2 regions of the Hymenobacter sp. BRD128 genome follow, and region 2 is predicted to be linked to the other one. Evidence: riboswitches for the same ligand, from Rfam matches in the RefSeq annotation. Region 2 holds a riboswitch; the other holds the start of a gene.
The links. A riboswitch is a leader RNA that binds a small molecule or an ion and turns the genes downstream of it on or off. The one in region 2 is predicted to bind thiamine pyrophosphate.
Positions count from the first base shown of each region.

Region 1 (10,712 bases), 550 kb from region 2:
GATAAGGTTGTAGTGATTAGCAGGCAAGGCGGCGTTTTGCACTTCGGCTAGCCGTTTGGTAAGGCTAAAAATGATTGTGAGGGCTAACGGCTCATTCCAGGGCGCAGTATGCAACTGTGCAAAGGCGTCGCGCAATGCAGGAATGTCTTCCCACTGTGGGGCAAGGGCAGCAACGGCAGCAGCAGGCAGAGGCATGGTTTCGTAGCCATCGTAAGCTACTGCCACGCAGTGTCTCCGAGCAGCTTTTAAGGTTAGCAGGGCATTGAGACCGGTGCCAAGGCCCACTTCCAGTACCTGTAGTGGGTAGTCCAGCTGACCACTGTTTTCCCACAAAAGCGGCTGTAATCCCGCCTCGATAAACACGTGCCGCGACTCCTGCGCCGCGCCGTGGCGCGAGTGGTAGTGCTCATCCAAGGCGGGCACGTAGAGCGTGGGCGAACCGTCGGCGGTGGTGCGCACCTCTATTTTTGACGCATAGTCAGCTTGCTCACTGCTCATGGTTACCTGTTCACTGAAAAAATGCCCCGCGTAAAAGTAAGTTTGCCCGAAAGCTTCGGCTTCGCGGTGGAGATTCCCGTCCGCATCACCGACCTCAATTACGGTGCCCACTTGGGCAACGATGCCTTGCTGAGCATCCTGCACGAGGCGCGGGTGCAGTTTCTAGCCAGCCTCGGCGCGGCCGAGTTCGACCAGGCTAGCCAGCTAGGATTCATCATGGTCGATGTGGCGATAGAGTACAAGGGCGAGGCCTTTCACGGCGACGTGCTGCACATTAATCTGGCCGCTAATGACCAGAATAAATACGGCTTCGACATCGTGTACCACGTCAAAAATCAATCCGGTAAGGAGATAGCCCGCGCCAAAACCGGCATGCTCTGTTTCGACTACAACACCCGCAAGCTGCGTGCCCTACCCCCCCAGCTAGCGGCCAAACTCCGCTAGCCCCGCCGTGTTTCGCCTCGTCGTCCTCACCGCGCCCACGGCCCCGCCCGAGGAGCCGCGCCTACTCACCGAGTTGCTGGCAACCGGCCTGGAGCGCCTGCACCTGCGCAAGCCCAGTTGGCCGGCCGAAGCGCTGGAAAACCTCATTGAGGCTCTGCCGGTGCAGTTTCACTCGCGCTTAGTGCTGCACGGCCACCCCGAGTTGGTGCGGCGCTACGGGCTGGGCGGCTTGCACCTCACGGCCAGCCAGCGAGCAACTATTATGCGCCGCCCGGCGCTGTTACCTGGCCAAACGCTCTCCACGTCCTTCCACTCGCTGGCCGAAATAGCCCGCGCACGCCGCCGCTACAACTACGTATTTCTAAGCCCCATTTTCGACAGCCTCAGCAAAGCGGGGTATGCCAGCAATTTTGACCTAACCACCGTGCGGGCTTTTTTACAAAAACGGGCGGCTAGCCCTACCCGCCAACCGCAGGTTGTGGCGCTAGGAGGCATTGATAGCCAAACTAGTAAGCTAGCGCGAACGGCGGGCTTTGCGGGAGCGGCAGTGCTCGGCGCAATTTGGCAAAGCCCCGACCCAGTAGCCGCGTTTCGGGAGTTGCGCGTGGGGCTGGGCTAGCGACGGGCAAAAGCGACCGGCTCGCTTCCCTACCCTCCCCCCTAGCCGCGACCCAAAAAGCCGTTCGCCCCATCGTTGCCGTAGTAGGGAGTACCAAGTCCCTTAGCGCTAGCACGGCTAGTGGCAATTAAACCAATAAGCCCTCTCTACCAATCTCTTATCCCACCCCAATGCAATACGGTATGTGCTTTGATGGCAGCGTGGTGCGCGGCCGCGGCGACGATGGCCGCCCCCTACACTTCTCCAATACCCGCGCCACGGGCCACGTCGAGCACGCCGAGTTTCACTACCGCCGAGCGCGCCAGATGGGCCTCACCCTCTTCCGCGATACCATCCTCTGGGACGAAGCCCGCCGCCAGCCCGACTACGCCTGGCTCGACCGCCTGCAAGCCCTCAGTCACGGCCAGATAGAGCTGGTACTGAACCACTACGCCCTGCCCGAGTGGCTAGATGAGGCCAGCTTTTGGGGCGAAAGCGCGGCCACCGCCATGTACGAGCTGAGCTACCAGGTGGCGCGGCGCTACCCGGGCGCGTTTCGCAGCTACAATGTGGGCGCCGAGCTGGGCATCTGGACCGATTGGATTGCGGCCCCCAACAACCGGCAGTGGCCCTTCGGCAACCGCTCGTGGTGGGACGTGTACCGCCAAACCAGCGCCATTACCATCGCCATCGCCCGGGGCCTCAAGGCTGGCGACCCCACCTGCCGCACCGCCATGAGCGAGCCCTGGGGCTGGGACCCTGCCGTGCCTTGGGCCGACCAGGCCCGGCCCTTCGCCACCCTGCTGGGGCAGCCCGATGAGGTGGCGGTGGCGAATAATTGCTTTACCTGGCAGCAGGGTCACGCCGGCCTGCTCGACATCGTGGGCCTCAATATTTACTTCGAAAACGACATCCCCGGTATGCTAGCGGCAGCCCGGCGGCTCTTCCCCGCCCAGCACGTAGTCGTGGCCGAAACCGGCAACCTGCTCCGCCCCGATTGCCACCCGCCCGCCCTGTGGTGGGCCAAGTTCGAGGCCCTGGCCGAGCCCGACCTGGAAGTGAGCTGGAGCCCCGGCCTCACCATGCTTACCCACGAGCTGGGCGAGCGCATGGCCGGCAACCTACTCAGCGAGGACGGCACCACGCACTGGCTGCGCCCCGATTTGGTGCCAGGTGCCCGGCAGCCGGCGCAGGTGCTGGGCTAGCTCCTACCCCCGCTAGGCCAGCGCCGCGTCCCAATCCTTCCACACTGGCTCGTAGCCCTGGCGGCGCAGCATGGCGGCTATTTCGGCCGGACTGCGCTCATCGGAAATCTCGAACTGCTCCAGCGACTCGGGCGCCACCGCGTAGCCGCCCGGATTGGTCTTCGAACCCGCGCTAATACTGGTGATGCCTAGTTTGATAACCTGGTCGCGGAAGGCCGGGTTTTCGCGGGTTGAGAGCGATAGCTCGACTTCTTCATTCAGCAGGCGGTAGGCGCAAATGAGCTGCACCAGCTCGCGGTCGCTCATTTCCACCTTGGGCTGAAGCAGGCCCTCGGCCGGCCGCAGGCGCGGGAAAGAGAGGCTGTACTTGGTCTGCCAGTAGGTCTTTTCGAGGTAGTCGAGGTGCAGCGCGGTATAGAAGCAGTCGGTGCGCCAGTCCTCCAGGCCGATGAGCACCCCTAGCCCCATCTTGTGGATGCCGGCCCGGCCGAGGCGGTCGGGCGTATCGAGGCGGTACTGGAAGTTAGACTTTTTGCCTTTGGGGTGGTGCTTTTTGTAGTCCTCTTGGTGGTAAGTTTCCTGGTACACCAGCACCGTATTAAGGCCTTCGGGAATGAGGCGCTCGTAGTCGGCTTGGTCGAGCGGCTGCACCTCCATCGACAAATGAGCGAAGTGCGGGCGCAGGGTTTTTAACGCTTTCTCCAAGTAATCGACGCCCACCGTCTGGTTGGCTTCGCCCGTCACGAGCAGCACGTGGCCGTAGCCCCAGTCCTTGAGCACGGCCGCTTCAGTTAACATCTCCACGCTACTCAGGGTACGCCGTTTTAGCTTGTTATCGAGGCTAAAGCCGCAATAGGTGCAGATATTCTGGCACTCATTACTCAAGTACAGCGGCACATACAGCTGCATGGTATTGCCAAAGCGATTGCGCGTGAGGCGATGGCTAGCCTGCGCCATCTGCTCCAGGTAAGGCGCGGCGGCGGGCGAGATGAGCGCCTTAAAATCGTCGAGCGTGCGGCGCGGCGCGGCTAGGGCGCGCTCCACGTCGGCCGCCGTTTTGGCGTAGATACTGGCCTTGACATCGTCCCACGGGTGGGCCTCAAAAACGGGGCGAAAGCTCATCTGATAACGACTAGTGACTACTAAACTCGCCTGTCATTGCGAGCGCAGCGCGGCAATGACAGGCGAGTTATCGGGATAAATTATTGGCAATCAATCCAAGAAAGCAGTGAGCGGCGAGCTGGCCACCGCCTCGGCGTGCGCCACCGGCGCGGCCAGCCGCGCCTCATAGGCCAGCCGACCGGCCTCCACGGCCGTTCTAAATGCGTGCGCCATAGCCACCGGCTGCCCGGCCACGGCGATGGCCGTGTTCACGAGCACCGCATCGGCGCCTATTTCCAGCGCCGCCGCCGCGTGCGAGGGCGCGCCGATGCCCGCATCCACCACCACCGGCACCTTGCTCTGGCCGATTATTATTTCCAAAAACTCCTTAGTCAGCAGCCCTTTATTGGAGCCGATGGGCGAGCCTAGCGGCATCACGGCGGCTACGCCCACTTCTTCGAGGCGCTTGCACAGCACCGGGTCGGCGTGGATGTAGGGCAGCACCACGAAGCCCATCTTCACCAGCTCCTCGGCGGCTTTCAGGGTTTCGATGGGGTCGGGCAGCAGGTACTTGGGGTCGGGGTGAATTTCGAGCTTGAGCCAATTAGTTTCCAACGCCTCGCGGGCTAGCTGGGCAGCGAAAACCGCCTCCTTGGCGGTGCGCACGCCCGAGGTATTAGGCAGTAGGCTGAACTGCGGGTGCCCGAGGTGGCGCAGGATATCGTCGTTGGTATCGGCCACGTCGACGCGCTTAAGGGCCACCGTCACCAGCTCCGAGCCGGAAGCTAACAGGGCCTCTTCCATCAGGGCCGACGAGCTGAACTTGCCCGTGCCCGTGAATAGCCGCGAGGTGAACGTGCGGCCAGCAATTACCAGCGGTTGAGTTTTCATAAGCTTGCTATTGACTGAGGGCTAGATACTTCTTCCACAAAAAGCTGGGCCGCCTCCGTAGGGTTAGCCGCGCCACCAATGGCCCCCGACACGGCCACGCCATGCAAACCGGCGGCTAGTAACTCCGCCACATCGGCCAGCCCTACCCCTCCGATACCGACCACCGGCGTCGTGAAACCAGCTGCCCGGCACTGCGCCATGATTTCGGCGTAGCCACTTAGCCCCAGAATCGGACTTAGCTTTTCCTTGGTCGTGGTGAAGCGAAACGGCCCTAGCCCGATGTACTCAACGCCGGCCGCCACTAGCCCCTCAATATCGGCAAACGTGTTAGCGGTGCCGCCGATAACAAAGTCCGGCCCTAGCAGCGCCCGCGCCTCGGCCGGCGGCATATCCTGCTTGCCCAGGTGCACGCCATCGGCGCCGATTTCGAGGGCTAGCGCCGGGTTGTCGTTGAGAATGAAGGTGGCGCCGTGGTGGCGGCAGACTACCTGCACGTCGAGGGCGCGCTGCTTCCACTCGGCGGCCGGCAGGTTTTTAACCCGCAGCTGCACCCAATTCACCCTGCCCCGGCAAGCCAGCTCGGCCGCCTGGGCGCTCGTCGTAATATACTGTAGCCGACTGATTTTCATAATACTTCTAAAAAAGAATGATACCCTAGCCATGTATCGTTGCTGCCCAAAAAGGCGGCCGTGTAGGTCTTACCCTGCCAGCAGGCTTCGGGCAAGTCGTCGCCCAGCGCCAGCCGGGCCAAGATGGCGGCCGACAGCACGCAGCCGCTGCCGTGCTTCTCGCCGTGCGGCAGGCGGGGGCTAGCCAGCGTGTGGCGCACCTCGGGCATGAGCAGCACGTCGGTGGCAAAGTCGCCCTCGGCGTGGCCACCTTTCAGCAGCACCGGGCACCAGACGGCCAGTGTTTCGGCGGCGGCCTCGGGGCTAGCGGCGGGCAGCAGGCGCAGCGCCTCGGGCCGGTTGGGGGTGAGGAGTGCCAGCTCGCAGCAAATGGCTTGCAGCAGTTCGATGTCGGGCCGGGCGTGAAACTCGTAGCCGGCCGTGGCCTGTAGCACCGGGTCCCAGATGAGTTGCACAGCTGGGTTATATGCTTTGAGCCAGCGAATTAACTCCAGCAGCAGTGGCAAACTTTCGAAAAGACCAATTTTGATAAACTTGACCGGAAACCGCACCAGCAATAGTTGAACTTGGTCCTGAATGTCGGCCAGCGGCACCCAGTTCACGCGCTCAAACGCCACGTCGTTCTGCACCGTGAGGGCGGTGCAAGCGGCTAGCCCATACACGCCGCTAGCCTCCATTGTCTTGACATCGGCCAGCACGCCGGCCCCGGCGCTGGGGTCGAAGCCGGCAATGGTGAGGGCGTAAGGGCGCATAAGAAAGATGTAGCGTGGACGCTGCGAGTCCGCGCGTGGTAACGTTGAGATGATAACACGCGCGGACTCGCAGAGGCCACGCTACCTAGCGCTACAGATAAATCTCGCTGCCCTTCTGCACGAACTCGCGCGACTTCTCGCGCAACCCCTCCGCTAGCACTTGGGCCGCCGTCATTTCCTGCGTAGCCGCGTAGTCGCGCACTTCCTGCGTGATTTTCATGGAGCAGAAGTGCGGGCCGCACATTGAGCAGAAGTGCGCCACCTTGGCGCCTTCGGCGGGTAGGGTTTCGTCGTGATACTCGCGGGCGGTGTCGGGGTCGAGGCTGAGGTTGAATTGGTCTTCCCACCGGAACTCGAAGCGGGCCTTACTCAGGGCGTTGTCGCGGTACTGCGCGCCGGGGTGGCCCTTGGCAAGGTCGGCGGCGTGGGCCGCGATTTTGTAGGCGATTACGCCGTCCTTCACATCCTGCTTGTTGGGCAGGCCCAGGTGCTCCTTGGGCGTCACGTAGCAGAGCATGGCGGTGCCAAACCAGCCTATCATGGCCGCCCCGATGGCCGACGTAATGTGGTCGTAGCCGGGCGCAATGTCCGTCGTGAGCGGCCCCAGCGTGTAGAACGGCGCCTCGTGGCACTCCTTCAGTTGCTTGTCCATGTTCTCCTTGATGAGGTGCATGGGCACATGGCCGGGGCCTTCTATCATCACCTGCACGTCGTGCTTCCAGGCAATTTTGGTCAGCTCGCCCAACGTTTCCAGCTCGGCAAACTGGGCCTCGTCGTTGGCATCGGCGATGGAGCCAGGGCGCAGGCCGTCGCCCAGCGAGAAGGCCACGTCGTAGGCCTTCATAATCTCGCAAATCTCCTCGAAGTGGGTATAGAGGAAGCTCTCCTTATGGTGCGCTAGGCACCACTTGGCCATAATGGAGCCGCCGCGCGACACGATGCCCGTCACCCGCTTGGCGGTCATCGGCACGTAGCGCAGCAGCACGCCCGCGTGGATGGTGAAGTAATCCACGCCCTGCTCGGCCTGCTCGATGAGCGTATCGCGAAACAGCTCCCAGGTGAGGTCCTCGGCTTTGCCGTTTACCTTTTCCAGCGCCTGGTAGATGGGCACCGTACCCACCGGCACCGGGCAGTTGCGGATAATCCACTCGCGGGTTTCGTGGATGTTCTTACCGGTGCTGAGGTCCATGAGCGTGTCGCCGCCCCAGCGGCAGCTCCACACGGCCTTATCTACCTCCTCCTCAATACTTGAGGTCACGGCCGAGTTACCGATGTTAGTATTGATTTTCACCAGGAAATTGCGCCCGATAATCATGGGCTCGCTCTCCGGGTGATTGATGTTCGACGGAATAACAGCCCGGCCGGCGGCCACTTCCTGGCGCACAAACTCGGCCGTGATATGGTCCTCCGGCGTGTTGGCCCCGAAGCTGTGGCCGCGGTGCTGGGTGCGTAGCGGGTCGTCCTGGGGCAGCTCGTCGAAGCGCTGGTTTTCGCGGATGGCGATGTACTCCATCTCGGGCGTGATGATGCCCTTTTTGGCGTAGTGCATCTGGCTCACGTTGGCGCCGGCCCTGGCGCGCAGCGGGGCCGCAATGTGCTCGAAGCGCAGGTGGTCGAGACTGGCGTCGGCGGCGCGCTGCTGGCCGTAGTCGGAGGTGGTGCCGGCTAACTGCTCCACGTCGCCGCGCTCCAGAATCCAGCTTTCGCGCAGGCGCGGCAGGCCTTTTTTCAGGTCAATTTCGACATTCGGGTCGGTGTAGGGGCCGCTGGTGTCGTACACCGTCACGGGCGGGTTCTGCTCCGACGGAAAGCCGAAATCGAACTTGCGCTCGGTGTCGGCCAGCGCAATTTCACGCATCGCCACCCGGATATTGGGGTGTAGCTTGCCCGGCACGTAAATCTTGCGCGAGCCGGTGAGGGGCTGGCGCTCCACCAGCGTCTGCTGAGGGGCTTGGTCTTTCTTTTTCATCTCGATGGGATGGGGTAGGAAAAGAGAGGTCGGCCCACGCCTACCCCCCCTGAGTGGCGCGAATAAGCAGAATGCGGTCGTGGGGCTGCACGGCGTGGCTGGCCCACTCGGTGCGGGGCACCACCTGGTCGTTCACAGCCACGGCGAGGCCGCGCGTCTGGACCTGGTCCAGCGCGGCCAAGAGGTCAGCGAGCGGCTGGTTTTCAGTGGCTTCGTGGGCCGAATTGTTTACGTAGCAAACCATGCAACTAGCACTAGTTGAGACAATGGGAAGTCCATAAACAATAGGCGGCGCCAGCCACGGCTAGCCCCGTAAGGCAGCCGCAAAGCGGTCCAGTACTTTTCCCTTCGCCAGCATTACCTGGTTCAGGTTCGGAGGGTATCGTCTCAGCCTTGCTCGCGCAAAGCACCCCTAAAGTTTACAGTGGCGAAGGTAGGCGGCGAATTATGAGCGTTGGTTGAATCAGGCCGGTTTTGCCGAAATTTTATTCAACGCCACAGCGAGCAGCAATTCATGCCAGTTTGCTTTTTGCTAAGGAAGTATACTTTTATCAAATCTTTATTCTCTTACTCGCATGGGCCCATTTTTACAAAATTCCCTTCGACTAGCTCTGTCATATTGCGCTGCATTTTTCGTTATACAACCAGTGGCGGCGCAAACTGCTGCTATGCCAGCCAAAGTGTATGCTTACGTGGAGCAAATGCCTCATTTGCCTGGCGACAATAGCATGGCAGGGATAGTGAAAGCTATTCAGCAACACGTCGTTTATCCGCCCGATGCATTGCGCGAGCAGGTACAAGGCCGCATATTCGTCACATTTGTGGTAGCTGCTGACGGTCAGGAGCAACACGTGGCAATTGTTAAAGGTCTCCGGCCCGACTGCGATTCGGCAGTGGTGTGGGCGGTTCGCCAGCTACCACGGTTTGAGCCTGGTATCAACAAAGGGGAACCAGTGGCCGTGAGCTTCACCGCACCGGTTAACTTCGCCATCACGGCTCCTAGTCCACGTAAGCCTGGGTTGACACCTCGCTAGCCGCCGAGACATTTATACAATTAACCAAAGCAGGTAGTAGTGGGAACCCAACGCGTTGGCTGTTTGTATCTTTGCCCTATGTTACTGGAACTCGAACTCGCCCCCGCTAAACGCGACATCCGCAAAACCTCGCCCGACGACCTCAAGGCGTTTATGGTGGAGCATGGTGAAAAGCCGTTCCGCGCCAAGCAGGTGACGGAGTGGCTGTGGAAGAACACGGCCGGCTCGTTTGAGGAAATGAACAACATCTCGCTGAGCACCCGCGAGTTGCTAGCCCGCCACTTCGTGATAAACGGCGTGGCCGTGCAAAACCAGCAGCTCAGCAATGACGGCACTATTAAGTCGGCTTTCCGGCTGCACGATGGCAACATTGTGGAGGGCGTGCTCATTCCGCACGACACGCGCATGACGGCCTGCATCAGCAGCCAGGTGGGCTGCTCGCTCACGTGTAAGTTTTGCGCCACCGGCTACATGGACCGCAAGCGCAACCTCGACGCGGCCGAGATTTACGACCAAGTGGTGCGCATTCGGGAGCAGTGCGAGGCCCAGTACGGCACGCCGCTCACCAACATCGTGTACATGGGCATGGGCGAGCCGCTACTCAACTACGCCAACGTGGTAGAAAGCGTGCGCCGCATCACCGCCCCCGACGGCCTGAACATGGCCCCGCGCCGCATCACCATCAGCACGGCCGGCATCGCCAAGATGATAAAGAAGCTGGCTGATGATGACGTGAAGGCCAACCTCGCCCTGAGCCTGCACGCGCCCAACGACACGAAGCGCAACGAGATTATGCCCATCAACGAGGCCAACTCGCTGGCGGCCCTCAAGGACGCGCTGCAATACTACCACCAGAAAACCGGCCGCAAAGTCACCTACGAATACATTGTGTTCGAGAACTTTAACGATGGCCTGGAGGATGCCGCCGAGCTCTACACCATCTCGAAGTGGCTGCCCTGCAAGATTAACCTCATCGAGTATAACCCCATCGAAAACGCGGCTTACCAGAACGCGGAGGCCGATAAAATCACGGCCTTTCACAAGTATCTGGCCGACCGCGGCGTGCAAACCAACATCCGCCGCAGCCGGGGCAAGGACATTGATGCCGCCTGCGGGCAGCTCGCCAACAAGGAGAAGGCAGAAGCAGCGTAGCCCGCGCGCTTATTACACAAAACCCCCGCTGCCGGCCTGGCAGCGGGGGTTTTGTGTGGTATCACTTGGTATCTTTTAAGAGCATAAGCGTTGACAGGCAATTTTGCTGCATGTCTTCCGTGACGCGGCCGGCTAGCCGCTCTATCACCGGCTGGCTATTACCGTTGGGCCCGTATAACTGCATAATCTGTGGGCCGCGCCTGATGAGGGAGGCATTGAATTCTTGGTGAAAAAGCTCGACGCGCTCGGCCGATGACTTGCCTTTGAAAGCCCCGGCGGTTTGCAAAGCGGCTAGCCGCTGGCACAGCTCGTCGCCCCACGCCTTGATAAACTCGTCCTCACCGGCGGCCGTCTGCCTGAATCGGTTGTAGAGCTGCGTAGCTGCCGGGCAGGCCCGGATGAGCTGCACGGCCACGGCAGTTGGCAGGTAGGCGCGTAG
Region 1 covers NZ_CP053908.1:3,753,512-3,764,223, forward strand. Annotated here, with positions in the region: gene mnmD (tRNA (5-methylaminomethyl-2-thiouridine)(34)-methyltransferase MnmD) at 1-498, opposite strand, end outside; gene GKZ68_RS16710 (thioesterase family protein) at 520-942, shown strand; gene GKZ68_RS16715 (thiamine phosphate synthase) at 950-1,561, shown strand; gene GKZ68_RS16720 (hypothetical protein) at 1,732-2,745, shown strand; gene thiH (2-iminoacetate synthase ThiH) at 2,758-3,867, opposite strand; gene GKZ68_RS16730 (thiazole synthase) at 3,958-4,737, opposite strand; gene GKZ68_RS16735 (thiamine phosphate synthase) at 4,734-5,366, opposite strand; gene GKZ68_RS16740 (hydroxymethylpyrimidine/phosphomethylpyrimidine kinase) at 5,363-6,118, opposite strand; gene thiC (phosphomethylpyrimidine synthase ThiC) at 6,210-8,087, opposite strand; gene thiS (sulfur carrier protein ThiS) at 8,128-8,331, opposite strand; TPP riboswitch at 8,414-8,511, opposite strand; gene GKZ68_RS22755 (energy transducer TonB) at 8,816-9,121, shown strand; gene rlmN (23S rRNA (adenine(2503)-C(2))-methyltransferase RlmN) at 9,200-10,273, shown strand; gene GKZ68_RS16765 (hypothetical protein) at 10,335-10,712, opposite strand, start outside.
Region 1: it holds a riboswitch for thiamine pyrophosphate, as region 2 does, so the genes downstream of both, thiS (sulfur carrier protein ThiS) here and GKZ68_RS14120 (TonB-dependent receptor) in region 2, are expected to answer to the same signal.

Region 2 (10,712 bases):
GTCCACGTGCTGCCGCACAAACTCCAGCCGCTGCTGCAGCTGGCGGGCGCCAGCCGTCCAATTAAGCTTGGCCAGCCCCGCCTCCTGCAAATAAGCTAGCAGGGCTTGGGCTACCAGCTCGGCATTGGGTTGGCCGATAGTTTTTTCTTCCAGCAGCAACGCCCCCAGGCGGCGTACGCGGCGGCCCACTACGCGCTGGGCAGCGGGGTCGAAGCGCACTTCCTCCACGGTGGTGATTTGCTCGCCGAAGGCCGCTTCCAGCTCCTCCCGGTCGAGGGGGGCGGCCAGAGTGGCGCGGGGCGCAGTGGCCGTGCCCGCCAAGTAAGCCACCGCAAAAAACTCGGCCCGTGGGTCCACATCCTCCGTGCGCAGGCTCACGCGCTGGCCCGTGATGAGGCGCAGGCGGTCGGGCGCTTCGCGCTGGGCTAGCCGGTCGGGGTAGGCCAGCGCCGTAAGCAGGCCGATGGGCGCATTGGCCAGCGCGTAGCCCTGGCCGGTGGACGCGGCGGCTTTGGGCAGGCGGCTTTGCAGGTGGCGGGCCACGTCGCGCACGCGTTGGCGCGTGGCCTGATGCAGGGCTAGCCCGGCCAGCGGCGGCCGGCCACTAGCCAGGGCTTCGAGGCGCAGGCGCAGGTCGGGGGGCAGGGGGCGCGGGTCATTGGGCGTGGCCCAGCGCAGCAAGTCGCGCTCGGCCAGTAGGGCGGCCAGGGCGGCGGCGGCTGGGCCGTGGCCCAGCTCGGTGCCGCGCACCACGAGGTGGCCCAGGCGCGGCGGCAGGCCCAGCTTGGCCAGTTGGCGGCCGTGGGGCGTGGGGATTAATTTGGAAGCAGAAAGCAGGAGTGAGGAATTCTCCAGCGGCGATTCCTCATTCTTGTTTTCTGCTTCCAAATTAAAGCCGCCCGCCACCGCGCCCAGCCGCACCAGCAGCTCGCGCGCCTGGGCCACGGCGGCGGCGGGCGGCGCATCGAGCCAGCGCAGGCTAGCCGGGTCGTGAGCGCCCCAGAGAGCCAGCTCCAGCACAAGGCCGCTGAGGTCGGCGGTGTGAATTTCGGGCGGGCGGTGGGCGGGCAGCAGGTGGTGCTCGGCTTCGGTCCAGAGGCGGTAGCAGGTGCCGGGCGCGAGGCGGCCGGCGCGGCCCCGGCGCTGGTCGGCGGCGGCGCGGGCCACGGGCACGGTTTCGAGGGTGGTGAAGCCGGTGCGCGGCACAAAGCGCGGCACCCGCGCAAAGCCGCCGTCAACCACCACCCGCACGCCCTCGATGGTGAGGCTGGTTTCGGCAATGCTGGTGGCCAGAATCACCTTGCGCCGGCCGGCCGGGGCGGGGCGCAGGGCGTCGTCCTGGGCGTCGAGCGGCAGCTCGCCGTGCAGCAGGTGCAGGTCGGTGTCGGTGGGTAGGCTGTCGCCAAGCTTTCTGGCCACGCGCTGCAAGTCGGCCACGCCGGGCAGAAACACGAGCACGTCGCCTGTGTGCCTAGCCAGGGCTTCGCGCACCTGGCCGGGCACCAGCTCGGCCAGCCGCTCACTGGGCTTGTTGGGCAGGCTAGCCGCCCGGCGCGGGTCGAGGTAGTGCGTTTCGATGGGAAATAAAAAGCCGGCGCTGCTCACCACCGGCGCGGGCAGCCACTGCCCCAGCCGGTGGGCCTCCAGGGTGGCCGACATCAGCACAATGCGCAGCTCGGGCCGCAGCACGGCCTGGGCGTCGAGGGCCAGGGCTAGCCCCAGGTCGGCGTTGAGGCTGCGCTCGTGAAATTCGTCGAAGATGAGGCAAGCCACGTCTTCCAGCGCCGGGTCGTCTTGCAGCATCCGGGTCAGGATGCCTTCGGTAATAACCTCGATGCGCGTGCTGGCCGATACGTTGCTGTCGAGGCGCACGCGGTAGCCCACGGTGCGGCCCACGGGCTCGCCCAGCAGCTGGGCCAAGCGAGCGGCGGCGGCGCGGGCGGCCAGCTGGCGCGGTTCGAGCACCAGAATTTTCTGGCTAGCCGGGCGCCACGCGGCGCCTAGCAGCACCAGCGGCACGACGGTAGTTTTGCCGGCGCCGGGCGGCGCTTCGAGCACGGCGCGCGCATTGGCTGAAAGCGCCGCCAGCAGCTCGGGCAGGGCGGCTACAACGGGTAAATCGGGCAGGGACGGAAGGCGGAAGGCGGCGGACACCCGCCAAAATTACACCCGCTCTAGGCGCCACAGGTCCACACTTACCGGCCCGCCGGCGTGCAGCACGGGCTCGCCCACGGGCGTGGGCAGGCCGTGGCCTTCTACCAAATCGGAGTTATAACTCAATAGCTCGGCGGCGCGCAAGGGCCAGGCATGGTGCGCAATGCGGCCCCGATACAGCTTGTCGCCGCGCCCCGGCCCCATGCCCCCGGCCGCATACAGGCAGTAGCGCTCGGTGAGGAAAAACGCCAGGGAGTCGGGCTCGCTGGGCGGCAGCGTTTCGCCCAGCTGCCAGGTGGCGGCAAAGTGGCCCTCGGGCGCGCCGTTGTGCACGCGGTGGCCGATGTAGTGCAGGCGCGCGGGCGCGGGGCGTTCCAGCTTGAGGTGGGCCCGAAAATAAGGTAGGTGAAAGAACGTGCGCGCGGCCCACACTGCCAGCGGATTGCTGGCATCGAGCGAAAAAAACCACACGCCGGGCACGCCGTCGAGGTGCACGTAGGTACGCACATTCAGCTCCAAAAACTCGCGGGCGCCGGGCACGGGCGGCGTCACGCGGCTGCGCACATCCCACATCCGAAATGGCACTACCCCTAGCCAGGCCACGTCTTCGTGCGTATCGACTTGCAGGCGCGCCGGCAGCTGCGCCTGAATAAGCTCGGCTGGCACCGGCCAGTGCATAAACAGCAGGTCGCCCCACTCCTGATGCATCAGGGGCCGGCCGGCGGGGCGCTCGCGCAGGGCCAGGCGGCTGGCTAGGGTAGGGGATGGCATGGGAAAAGGAATAGAAAAACTGACAGGCGCTGCCCTGGCAAGCGCGCAAGAGCAACCAGAATTACACTCAGTACACGGGCACGCTAGGGTCCACTTGCAGGCTCCACGCGTCAATGCCGCCTCTCAAGTTAAGCAAATTTTCGCGCCCTAACCTGTGCTGCAAGTAGCCCAGCGCCTGCGCCGAGCGCACGCCGTGGTGGCAGATGAGCACTACCGGCCCCTCAGTACGGATTTCGGCGGCGCGGCGCGGAATTTCGCCCAGCGGAATGAGCACGCTGCCCGCGATGCGGCAGTAGTCAAACTCCATTTCCTCGCGCACGTCGATGAGCTGAATGTCTTCGCCGGCGGCGAGGCGGGCGTGCAGGGCGGCGGGGGTGAGGTCGGGCAGCATGACGCAAAAGTACCCTGGCGGGCTACCTTGCGCGGCTTTTCGGCCTTTGTTCTATGTTGCTTTTTTCCCTCGCTAGCCTGCCCGCCGACACCTGGGCCGCCGTGCGCGCCACCACGGCCCTCGAATGGGCGGCCGTGCTCACGGGCTTTGCCTGCGTGTGGCTGGCGGCCCGCGAGTCGCTGCTCAATTTTCCGGTGGCCATCTTCAGCTGCCTGCTCTACGTGGTCATTTATTACCGGCAGGGGCTGTATTCGGACAGCGGCTTGCAGGGAATTTTTATCGCCTTGAGCGCCTACGGCTGGTACGAGTGGCGCCACGGCGGCCGGGGCGATGCCGAGCTGCCCGTCACGCACGTCACGCCCGCCGAGTGGGGGCTGGCTGTTGCTTTTATCCTGGCCTACACGCTGGGCTCGGGCTACTACCTGGCCCACCACACCGATTCCTCGTTTCCGCACTGGGACAGCTTTACCACCGGCACGAGCATCGCCGCGCAGTTTTTGCTCATGCGCAAGCGCCTCGAAAACTGGTGGCTCTGGATTGTAGTCGATGCCATCTACGTGCCCATCTTGTGGGCTAAGCAGTTGTATCCTACCAGCTTGCTTTATTTTTTGTACCTGGGGCTAGCGGCCTACGGCTACTGGGAATGGCGGCGTGATATGCGGCGCCAGCCGGTAACGGCCTAAGGGATGGCTGTGCGCCGCATCTCCCTCACCGGCCCCGAATCGGCGGGCAAGAGCACGCTGGCCGCGCAGCTGGCGGCGCACTACGGCACCACCTTCGTGCCCGAATACGCCCGGCAGTACCTCGAAGCAAACGGCGCTAGCTACACCCTGGCCGACCTCGAAGCCATTGCCCGCGGCCAGCTCGCCGCCGAAGACGCGGCGGCTGGCCAGGCGGCCGGCCTGCTCTTTTGCGATACCGATTTGCTGGTCATTAAAATCTGGGCCGAAAATGCGTTTGGCACCTGTCCGGCCTGGGTGCTGGCCGAGCTGGCCAAGCCGCGCTACGCCCTCACCCTGCTGCTGGCCCCCGACCTGCCCTGGACGCCCGACCCGCTGCGCGAGCACCCCAACCCGGCGCAACGCTGGCATTTTTACAACTTGTACCGGCAGGAATTGCGGCAGCGCGGCTGGCCATTTGCCGAAATCGGTGGCCCGCCCGCCCAGCGGCTGGCGCAGGCCCTGGCAGCCACAGATGCGCGGCTAGCCGTTTAAGAACCGCTCAATGCTCACTACTCATCGCTCCCCGAAAAATGCCTACGCTCACCTCCGCCACCGCCCGCGTCGAAATTGCCGCCCACGGCGCCGAGCTCACGAGCTTCGTTGACCTAGCCAGCGGCCGCGAATACCTCTGGCCGGCCGACCCCGCGCAGTGGGCCCGCCACGCGCCGCTGCTGTTTCCGCTAGTGGGCAAGCTGCCCGACGATACGTACCTGCACGATGGCCGCGCCTACAAGCTGCCGCAGCACGGCTTCGCCCGCGACCAGGAGTTTCAGCTCATCGCGGAGGATGCCGCCAGCCTCACCTTCCAGCTGATGGCTAGCCCCGCCAGCCGGGCTATTTTTCCATTTGAGTTTGAGTTGCGGGTGCGCTACGAGCTGCGGGGCAGCGTGCTCACCGTGGGCTGGCACGTGCGCAACCCCGCCGCCGCGGGCCACGAGTTGCTGTTCAGCATCGGGGCGCACCCGGCGTTCAATTGCCCCCTGCGCCCGGAGGCGGGCGAGCAGTTCTCGGATTATGCTTTTCACTTCGACCACCCCGTAACCCTGGCGCGCCAACTCTTGCGCGGTGGCCTGCGCAGCGGCGAAACCGCCCCCGTGCTCACCAATGCGGCTACGCTGCCGCTCAGCTACGAGCTATTCAAGGACGATGCGCTCGTGTTCGAGCACTTCGACTTTACCCGCATTACCCTGCAAAAAACCGACCGCACCGGTCCTTTCGTGCGCATGCAGTTCAACGGCTTTCCCTACCTCGGGCTCTGGACCAAAAGCCCCGGCGCGGCCTTCGTGTGCATCGAGCCCTGGCAAGGCGTGGCTAGCCCCGTGGGCGCGCCGCAGGAGCTGCGCGATAAGGAAGGCATTCTGACCCTGGCGCCGAGCCAAATGTTTGACGCCAGCTATACCATCGAGATAGGCGCGTAGCCGGGGCTAGCGAAACTTCGGGTTGGAAATGCGCACGCGGTGGTTGATGATTTCTACCGCTTTATCCTTGGGATAATCGACCTGGAAGCTGAAGCGCAGCCGCTGGCTGGTGCCGGCGGGCAGCGTGAGCAGCCAGGTGAGCTTGCCGGTGCGCTCGTCTTGTTGGGCACCGCTGGCTTCGAGCACCTTCACGCTGATTTCCTTTTCTTCGGAGATGGGCACCTCGTCGAGCAGGCGCAGGCGCACGGTTTCGGCGTGGCGATTCAGCACGTTTAGCTCGTAGGTGAGGCGCACGCGGCGCTTGTCGCTGAGCGGCACGTTGCCGCTGAAGTCTTCGAGCTTGGCCCGGCCCACCACCAGCTGCGGGTCGTGGCCCAGCGCTACTTCGAGCGAGTCGTTGAAGGCGCGGTCTTCGAGGTCGGTGGTGCCCACGTACACGCCGTCGTGGTACACGTGGGCCTCATCGGGCAGTTGCAGGCCCTCCCAGCCGCTCACTTTGGTTTGCAGCACCACCTGCTCCGACACGCGGGGTACGGCCAGGTACTCGGGGTGGGCAGGCAGCGGCACGGCGGGCAACGTCAATTCGCGGCGGCGGCCGGGGGCTAGCGTCACGGGCTCGGGCACCTCGTAGCGCGAGCCCTGCGTGACGGCGGCGGGGCGGCCCTTGGCGGTGCCTTTCACCACAAATTCGTCGACCCGGCCCTCGCCGTTCTGACGGCCGCTGCCATAGTTTAGCTCCCAAGGCACCAGCTGCGGGCGCGATACATCGCCTACTTCGTAGCGCATCAGCACCACGGCTACCTGCTGCCAGGCCAGGCCCGTGCGGTTGGTAAGCTGCCCGTGCGTCACAAACCGCACCTCGCGGCCGCTGGCATTGGCCCGGATATCGAGCGAAGGCCGCCACGCACTACGGTTGTTCAGAAAATAGCGTAGCGTCAGCGGCATGGTGCCGGCACGGGCGGCCCGCACCACCAGCACCTGCCGGTCGCCGGCGCCGGTTTCGGAAGCCCGCGGCTGCAACAGTCCAATCTGGCTTCTGAGCGTGGTCAGGCGGCTTTCCAGGCGGTTGGTTTCCTGCTGAATGGCGGGCAGGCGGGTGCGCATCAGGGTGGCGCCCTTCTGCACCTCGGCGCTCCAGTTGGCCTGCGTGCCCGAGGGCAGCGTTTGGTTGGCCAGCAAAAAGGCTTTTTCCTGCTTCAGCCCTTCCAGCTCGCCTTCGGTAGCGCGCCGCTCCGTTTCGGCCTTGGCCAGGCTATCAACGGCGGTAGGGTTGAGGGGCGCGGCGGGGGCTAGCTGTTCGTCGTTGTCTTCTATCGAGAGCAACTCGGCGCCTTCGCCCAGCTGTACTTCCATGCCATCGGCATCGACGCGAGGCGATAAGCCACTCACCAGCAACCGGTTGAGGCCAGCGGCCAGCGTTACGGTGCCCCGGTGCTCTAGCGCCGTGCCGTTGAGGTAAACGATGACGTGCGTAAGGGGCGGCTTCACGGCCACGCGCGGCGTGGGTTGTGCAAAGACCGAAGCAATCGGCAGTAGTAGAACTACTAAAAGAGGGTAACGGAGGAGCATAGGCCTTGGCCGGCCACTAAGCGCCAGCGCGGCAAAGCTACTCGGCCAGGCCGGTCAGCAGCGGGGCTAGCTGCCCCTAAGCGTACTCACACTTCCACCGGCCGCCGGCGGTTGTAGTCGGGTTCCCAGTCATTGATGGGGCGCGAGATACCGGGCGGCAGGTCGATGTCGGGCAGGCCGGGGTCGTGGGGCTCGCCGCCGCCATCGTCGCCGCCCGAGGAAGGCGGGGGAGGGGGCGGCACGTGCCGGCGCTTCGGCATCACCAGAAAGAAGGTGAATACGGCCAGCAAAAACAGGGCGCAAAGAAGCTGGTGCATAACGAAAGGCCGATAGCGACTACACGAAAAAAGGTCCGAAGGCTGCCTACCCCCAACGCAAAGCGCCGGGCTGGCGTTGCGGGCTGCTGTGTTCTGCTAAGATAGCTGATAGCCAGCCAACCACACAAGTGCCCCCGGCCGCGCCGGGCCAGGGCGTATCTTTGCGGCCTGTTTAGGGGTGCTGGCCGGGAAAACCCGGGCTGGCTGAGATGACACCCATCGAACCTGAACCGGGTAATGCCGGCGCAGGGAACAAACAATCCGCGAACGATTTTGCCCGCCCGCCGACCCCTGGCGGGCGGGCGCGTGCTGCTTTTTTGTCGTTATTATGTTGAAAACTGTACTCCTCGCGGGCACGGCGCTGCTGGCGCTGGTGGCTGCCCCGGCGCGGGCGCAAGGCTCCGTGGCTGGCCAGCTCACCGATGCCGCTACCGGTGCCGCGCTGCCCGGTGCCACTGTGGTGCTCACCGACCGGCCCACCATCGGCACCGTCACTGATGCCAATGGGCGCTTTGTGCTGCCCGCCGTGCCGGCCGGCGCGCACACGCTGCAAGTGCGCTTTGTGGGCTTCGAATCTATTAGCCAGCTTTTGCAAGGCCAGCCCGAGGCCCAGCAACTGGCTCCGCTAGCCTTACGCACGGCCCGCAACCTCACGCCCGAGGCCGTAGTCACGGCTACCCGCGCCAATGAGCGCACCGCCACCACTTACCAAAACGTGAGCCGCGAGCAACTGCAAGCCCGCAACTTCGGCCAGGACTTGCCTTACCTGCTCGACCAGACCCCGAGCGTAGTCACGACTTCGGACGCGGGTACGGGGGTAGGCTACACGGCCCTGCGCATCCGGGGCACCGATGGCACCCGCATCAACGTGACGCTCAACGGCGTGCCGGTGAACGAGGCCGAAAGCCACGGCGTGTTCTTCGTCGATTTGCCCGACCTAGCCAGCTCCATTCAAAGCATTCAGGTGCAGCGCGGCGCCGGGCCCAGCACCAACGGCGCGGGTGCCTTCGGGGCTAGCTTGAACGTGGAAACGCTTGGCCTGCGGCCCAAGCCGTATGCCGAAATTAACAACTCGGCCGGCTCGTTTGGCACCTGGAAAACGACCGTGGCCGCCGGTACGGGCCTACTCAACAACTACTTCACGCTCGATGCCCGCGCCTCGCGGGTGCAGAGCGAGGGCTACATCGACCGGGGCTGGTCGCGGCTCAAGTCGCTGTATTTGGCGGGCACTTATTCGGATGAAAAGACGCTGCTGCGTGCGCTCGTCATCACGGGCTACGAAACCACTTACCAGGCGTGGTATGGGCTAGCGGATTCTTTATTAACCAAAAACCGCCGCTACAACGAGGCCGGTACCGACTACGGCCAGCACCTGCCGGCCTATAAAAATCAGACTGACAACTACCAGCAGGATTATTACCAATTCCTGATTTCGCGCCAGCTAGCCCCCAGCTTAAACTTGAGCGTGACGCCCTTCTGGACGCGTGGCGGCGGCTACTACGAGGAGTACAAGGCCAACCAGAATTTTGCAATGTATGGCATCAGTGGGCCGGTGTACCAGCCGCGCGCGGGCGGCGGCTTCGACACGCTCACGACCACCGACGTTATCCGGCGCCGCTGGCTCAAAACCGACCTCTACGGCGCCACCTACGCTTTGCAATTGCGACCCACGGCCGGGGGCTTCCTCACCGAAGCTACCCTGGGCGGGGCCGTGGTGGGCTACCGCGGCCAGCACTACGATGAGCTGACCTGGGCGCAGCGCGGCACCAATATTCCGGAAACCGGCACGCCCTACTACTCCGAGCCCAATGCCCATAAGCTCGACGTGAATACCTACCTGCGCGCCACCGTGGCGCTGAGCGAAAAGCTGGCCGCCTTCGGCGACGTGCAGTTTCGGCACGTGGCCTACGAGCTGTTTGCGCCCGACGGCAGCCCTGGCGGCGGCAAAAGTCAGCAGACTATCAACTTCAATTTCCTAAACCCCAAGGGTGGCCTCACCTACCAGGTGAAAGATGGGCTAGCGGCCTACGCCTCCTACGCGCTGGCCCAGCGCGAGCCCACCCGCACCGACTACACTGATACACCCGCCGCCCGCCGCCCCACGGCCGAAAAGCTGCACAATGTGGAAGTGGGCCTGCGCCGCACCACGGGCCCGTTTCAGTGGTCGGCCAACTACTACCTGATGCTGTACCGCGACCAGCTGGTGCTTTCGGGCCACCTCGACGACGTGGGCAACCCCATCCACACCAATGTGCGCGATTCCTACCGCACCGGCATCGAGCTGCAGGCCACCACGGTGCTCTGGAATAAGCTGACTATCAGCCCTACGGCCACCATCAGCCGCAATAAAATCAACAACTACACCGACTATCTCGCCGACTACGACAACGGCGGCGAGCGCGGCACCGAGTTCAAGCAAACTGATATTTCCTTCTCCCCCGCCCTCACCTTCGCCTATACTGTAGAATACGAGCTGCTGCCCGGTCTGCGGCTAGCCACGCTGGCCCGCTACGCCAGTCGCCAGTACCTCGACAACACGGCCACCGCCAGCCGCAGCATCCCGGCCTATTACGTGCAGGATGTGCGCGCCCGCTACCTCTGGCACCCCGCAAAGCTGGGCTTCCGCGAAATCGAGCTGGCCGCCGTGCTCAACAACGTGCTGGGCGCCACCTACGTGAACAACGGCTACACCTACGGCTACCTCAGCGGCGGGCGGGCGCAGTATTTCAGCTACTACTACCCGCAGGCCCGCCAGCATTTCCTGGCTTCAGTGAATTTGCGCTGGTAGAGGCGGCCTTGCCAACTCTGTAAAAGCCCGGTCGTAATTCGGCCGGGCTTTTCCGTGGGCAAAACCTTGCGCTAGGCAGGGCTGTATCTTTGGGTATATAACGGTGGCGTTTGCCTGCCGCTAGCCCTGTTACATGCTCCGTTTCCTTTTTGCGCTTTTGCTGCTGAGCAGCTGCCTGCCTGCGCGGGCGGGCGGGCTAGCCCCGGCCGGGCCCGCCCCCATCACCATCGCCGCGGCGGCCGACCTCAAGTACGTGCTCGATTCGCTGGTCACGATTTTCAACCGCCAGCACCCGCAAGGCAAAGTGACGGTGGTGTATGGCTCATCGGGCAAGTTCTACGAGCAGCTTAGCCACGATGCGCCGTTCGATATATTTTTCTCGGCCGACAGCGACTATCCGCAGCGCTTGCAGCAGATGGGCCGCACGGCCGGCGCGCCCGTGCCCTACGCCCTGGGCCGCCTCGTACTGTGGAGCAAGAAGCTGAACCCCAGCGCGAAAGGGTTGAATACGCTGCTCGACCCGCAGGTGAAGCGCGTGGCCATTGCCAACCCCGCCCACGCCCCCTACGGCCGCAAAGCCGA
Region 2 covers NZ_CP053908.1:3,198,873-3,209,584, reverse strand. Annotated here, with positions in the region: gene hrpB (ATP-dependent helicase HrpB) at 1-2,154, opposite strand, end outside; gene GKZ68_RS14155 (YqjF family protein) at 2,164-2,925, opposite strand; gene GKZ68_RS14150 (rhodanese-like domain-containing protein) at 2,993-3,316, opposite strand; gene pnuC (nicotinamide riboside transporter PnuC) at 3,370-3,999, shown strand; gene GKZ68_RS14140 (AAA family ATPase) at 4,009-4,530, shown strand; gene GKZ68_RS14135 (aldose 1-epimerase family protein) at 4,569-5,456, shown strand; gene GKZ68_RS14130 (DUF4139 domain-containing protein) at 5,463-7,025, opposite strand; gene GKZ68_RS14125 (hypothetical protein) at 7,112-7,342, opposite strand; TPP riboswitch at 7,507-7,613, shown strand; gene GKZ68_RS14120 (TonB-dependent receptor) at 7,671-10,130, shown strand; gene modA (molybdate ABC transporter substrate-binding protein) at 10,264-10,712, shown strand, end outside.